2 regions of the Paenibacillus chartarius genome follow, and region 2 is predicted to be linked to the other one. Evidence: riboswitches for the same ligand, from Rfam matches in the RefSeq annotation. Region 2 holds a riboswitch; the other holds the start of a gene.
What was found. Region 2 has a riboswitch for cyclic di-AMP ahead of ACFFK0_RS16330 (C40 family peptidase). Riboswitches for the same ligand answer to the same signal wherever they lie in the genome.

Region 1: another riboswitch for cyclic di-AMP. It lies ahead of ACFFK0_RS16770 (3D domain-containing protein); the one in region 2 lies ahead of ACFFK0_RS16330 (C40 family peptidase).

Annotation. Positions count from the first base shown of each region.
Region 1 covers NZ_JBHLWN010000068.1:52,372-54,568, forward strand. Annotated here, with positions in the region: gene ACFFK0_RS16765 (anhydro-N-acetylmuramic acid kinase) at 1-799, shown strand, start outside; cyclic di-AMP (ydaO/yuaA leader) riboswitch at 892-1,082, shown strand; gene ACFFK0_RS16770 (3D domain-containing protein) at 1,093-1,785, shown strand; gene ACFFK0_RS16775 (polysaccharide deacetylase family protein) at 1,843-2,197, opposite strand, start outside.
Region 2 covers NZ_JBHLWN010000067.1:81,926-84,122, forward strand. Annotated here, with positions in the region: gene ACFFK0_RS16325 (2-hydroxyacid dehydrogenase) at 1-968, opposite strand, end outside; cyclic di-AMP (ydaO/yuaA leader) riboswitch at 1,134-1,283, shown strand; gene ACFFK0_RS16330 (C40 family peptidase) at 1,287-2,180, shown strand.

The sequences.
Region 1 (2,197 bases), on a different contig from region 2:
GCAGATCGGCGACATCAGCGTCATCGCCAAGGAGACGGGCATCGTCACTGTGGGCGACTTCCGGACAGCGGACATGGCGGTAGGCGGCCAAGGGGCGCCGCTAGTGCCCTATGCCGACTACTTGCTGCTGCGGGATGAGCGCCACGGGCGCATCGCTCAAAATATCGGAGGCATCGGCAACTGCACGGCGATTCCGGCCGGCGGCAAGCCGGAGCAGGTCGTCGCTTTCGATACCGGACCCGGCAATATGATCATCGATCAAGCGGTTTTGGAGCTGAGCGGCGGCCGGCTCGTCTACGACGGGGGAGGTGCTTGGGCGGCTTCGGGCTCAGTCAGGGAGGATTTGCTGGCAGGGCTCATGGCGCACCCGTATTTCGCACTGCCGCCGGTCAAGACGACAGGCCGTGAAATGTTCGGCAAAGCGTTTGCCGCATCGTGGATCGCCGAAGCGAGAGCGGCTGGCGCGGCCGATGCCGATATAGTCGCGACGGCGACGGCGTTCACGGCCCGCTCGATTGCGGACGGCTATCGCCGCTTTATTTTCCCGGACATGGCGGTTCGCGATGTGATCGTATCGGGCGGCGGTGCCCGCAACGATACGCTGCTGCGCATGCTGGCCGGCGAATTGCCGGAGCAGCAGGTGCACCGCTCGGACGCTTTCGGTATAGACAGTGACGCCAAGGAAGCGATTGTATTTGCACTGCTTGGTTGTCATTTCGTGCATGGCGTCCCGAACAATATGCCGTCGGCGACCGGAGCCAGAACGGCAACGGTTATGGGAAAATTGGCCCTTCCTTAAGCACGCTGCTGGATGCCGCTGCACGATTCGCCAGGACGATCCAGAGCGGATGGAAAATTTTGCGGGTTTTCACCCCTTGTTGTCGTATGGTACAGTTTCAGGAGCCGAAACCTCCCCTTCCGGAGAGGTGCGGGGGACGCTTTTCGGCGAACGGAAAAACGCGGCACGCGTGTGTGCGTTGATCGTTCGTCAGGGGTGAATCTCGGTGTCGAAACCCGAGTAGGGACTAACCTTTGGTCCGAACCCGTCAACTAACCTCGTAGGCAATATAATCAAAGGGGTAACTGCATACGATGACTGTGAAGTCAACCGTTCCATGGCGCGCAGGCCTTGTTCTGGGCTTGTCGCTGCTCGGCTTTAGTTTGGCTGCAGGAGGCTCGCCGGCTCACGCCGCAGCGGCCGCGGATCATACTTACGTTGCGCAAGGCGACGATACGTTCTGGCTTATTTCCAAAAAGCTAAACGTGCCGCTTCAGGCGTTGGTGGATGCGAACCCTGATGTTTCGGCAACGAACATATACCCGGGATTAACGATTCGGCTGCCGGAAACATCAGCCTCAGGCACGGTGCATACTGCATCGGCCGAAGCGCCGGCGGAAGCGGCAACCCTCATGCGGGCAGCGTCCACAGAGCCGACCGTTACCGCTGCAAGCGGCGAGGTCTTGGCGTACAGCAAGACGATCTCGGCCGTTGCGAGCGCTTATTCGGACAGTCCGAGTGAAAACGGGGCGTGGGGGGCTGTCGACTACTTCGGCAAACCGCTCGCTCTCGGTACGATCGCGGTAGATCCGAGCGTCATTCCGCTCGGCACAAAGGTGTATGTAACCGGCTATACGTTTAGCGGCCTCCCGACCGGAATAGTCGCCACGGCATCGGATATGGGCGGCGCGATTAAAGGAAACCGGATCGACATGTTCATTCCCCGCTCCGTCGGCAACGCTTGGAGCTTCGGTCTGCAAAACGTGACGATCTACGTACTGAAATAAGAAAAGCTTTGAGCCCCCGGACTCCGTCGATTGACGGGAACGGGGGCTTTTGCATGGTTATTTGGCCTTCGAAACATGCAGCAGCTCAGGTACCGTAACAAAGCGGTATCCTTGCTGTTTCAGCGATTGAATGACACCGGGCAGAGCCTGTACCGTACCCGACAAATCTTGTCCTTGCCCGCCTCCGCAGTGCTGCAAAATAATCGAGCCGCTCCGCGCCGCAGCCAATATATTGCTGCTCACCTGATCCGCCTTCAAGCTTTTCCAATCGAGCGAGTCTACGTTCCAGTTCACAATCAGGAACTGATGCTCGCCGGCCCAGCGCACCTGGTCTTCGTTGACCGCGCCGTATGGCGGCCGGAACAGACGCGGCTCGTAGCCGGCCAGCTCTTTCAGAATCGATTGGGTCGAT
Region 2 (2,197 bases):
TTCAGCTCCGGTATGACGTTCGGCGGCCGCTGTCCCGTTACGGCCATCACGAGGTTGCGTGCGGCCAGCATCGCCATGTCAAAGCGGGTGCGCGACGTAGCGGAGCCGATATGCGGCAGCGCAACAACGTTCGGCATGGCGAGCAGCGGATTGTCCGCAGGCACCGGCTCCTTCTCGAACACATCCAGTCCGGCAGCCCGGATTCGCCCTTCCTGAAGCGCCTCGATCAATGCCGCCTCGTCTACCGTACGCCCGCGCGATGCATTGATGAAGATCGCGCCGCTCTTCATCAGCCGGAACTGCTCCCGGCCGATCAGCTTCTCGGTCTCCGCCGTCAGCGGCGTCATCAGCACGATGAAATCGCTGCTCTTCAGCAGCTCCTCCATGGACATATAAACCGCGCCATACCGCTCTTCCGCCTCGGGCTTGCGGGAGCGGCCGCTGTAGCGCACATCCATCTCGAAGCCGAATTTCGCCCGGCGCGCGATCGCTTCCCCGATGCGCCCCATGCCGATAATGCCAAGCGAGGCATGATGGACGTCAACGCCGAACAAGCTTTCGCCGTCGTTTTCCTTCCACCGCCCTTCCTTCACGTACCGGTCCAGCTCGGCGATGCGCCGCGCGCTGCTCAGCATCAGACCGAACACCAGGTCGGCGACGGTTTCCGTCAGCACGTCCGGCGTATGCGTCCCGATGACGCCGCGCGCCTTCATCGCTTCGATGTCAAAGTGATTGTAGCCGACACTGATCGTACTAACCGCCCTAAGCTGCGGCGACACATCAAGCAGGCTTTGATCCACCTTGCGCCCCGCCGTCAGCAAACCTGCGGCCTTGGACATATTCTCCAGAAGAACCTCGCGCGGCATCTTCTCTCTCCGATTCCAGATGGCGTACTCGCAATATTGTCCGATGTATGCCTCCGCTTCGGCAGGGATCGGTCGGTCGATAAACACGAATGGACGGGACATTCGGCTGCTCCTCTCATAATCGGTTTCGGTAGTTATGAATACGTTCGATTCGCAGCCGCCATTTTCCTGCCGGGCCGCGAATACGGTCCGCCGCTCGACGAACTGTTAAAAATTGTACGTTGTTCACCTTCCCTTCCATGTGGTAGCGTATAGATTGGAAAATGATGCAAAACTTTGCCGAATCCGGTCGCAGCATGCGCCGGTACGGGGGACTTCTTTACATGGGGTGAATGTGTGTCCGGACTCGTCCGGCAAGCTAGGGAATCCTCTTCCCGAACCCGTCAACTAACCTCGGAGGCATCATGGAGGGAAAGCTACATGAAGTTAGCGAAGTGGAAAACGTTGATGCTGGCGTGCGCCGTTTGGGCCGGAGCCGCCGCTGCGGGCGCCCCGTCCGCACATGCGGATGCGTCCGTGTTCGGGACGGAGGCCAAGGTTCAAATTAACGACAGCCTTATCGCCTTTCAAGAGGCCGGCCCGCTGCTTACCGACGACGGCGACCTGCTTGTTCCGGTCCGCCCGATCGCCGATCAATTGAACTTGCTCGTGGACTGGAATCCTGCGGGCGGAGAGGTTGAGCTGACGCTGCATGCCATCGACCGTTCGATCCGGCTCGTCACCGGCTCCGCCGACGCCGCAATCAACGGAAAGCCGGTGACGATGGCCTCGCCTGCACTATTTTACGAGGGCCACGTATACGTTCCCGTCCGCTTCATCACGGAGACCCTCGGCTACATGTTAAGCTGGGACAGCCGAAACGGCATCGCAATCATTTGCAAGGACGGCAAGGATCACGCACCCGCCTGGATCGCTCCCGTCCCCGCTGCGGCTCCGCCGGCACCAGCAGCAGATCGAATCGGAGGGCTGATCGAAACGGCGAAATCGCTTACGGGCATCCGGTACGCCTGGGGCGGCACGACAACCGCAGGCTTTGACTGCTCCGGCTTCGTGAATTACGTGTACAGCCAATACGGGATTAACCTGCCCCGGACGTCCCGTGAAATGCTGGCTTCGTCCGGCACGCCGGCAGCCTCGTCCGACCTGCGCCAGGGCGACCTCGTCTTCTTCACGATCGGCCGGATCAGTCATGTCGGCATTTATTTGGGCAATGACGCCTTTATTTCAGCTACTTCGACACACGGCATTCACATCGATTCGCTGACGAGCAGCTACTGGGGTCCCAAATTTGTCGGCGCCAAGCGGGTCATTTAGTTCATTCCCCTCTCATG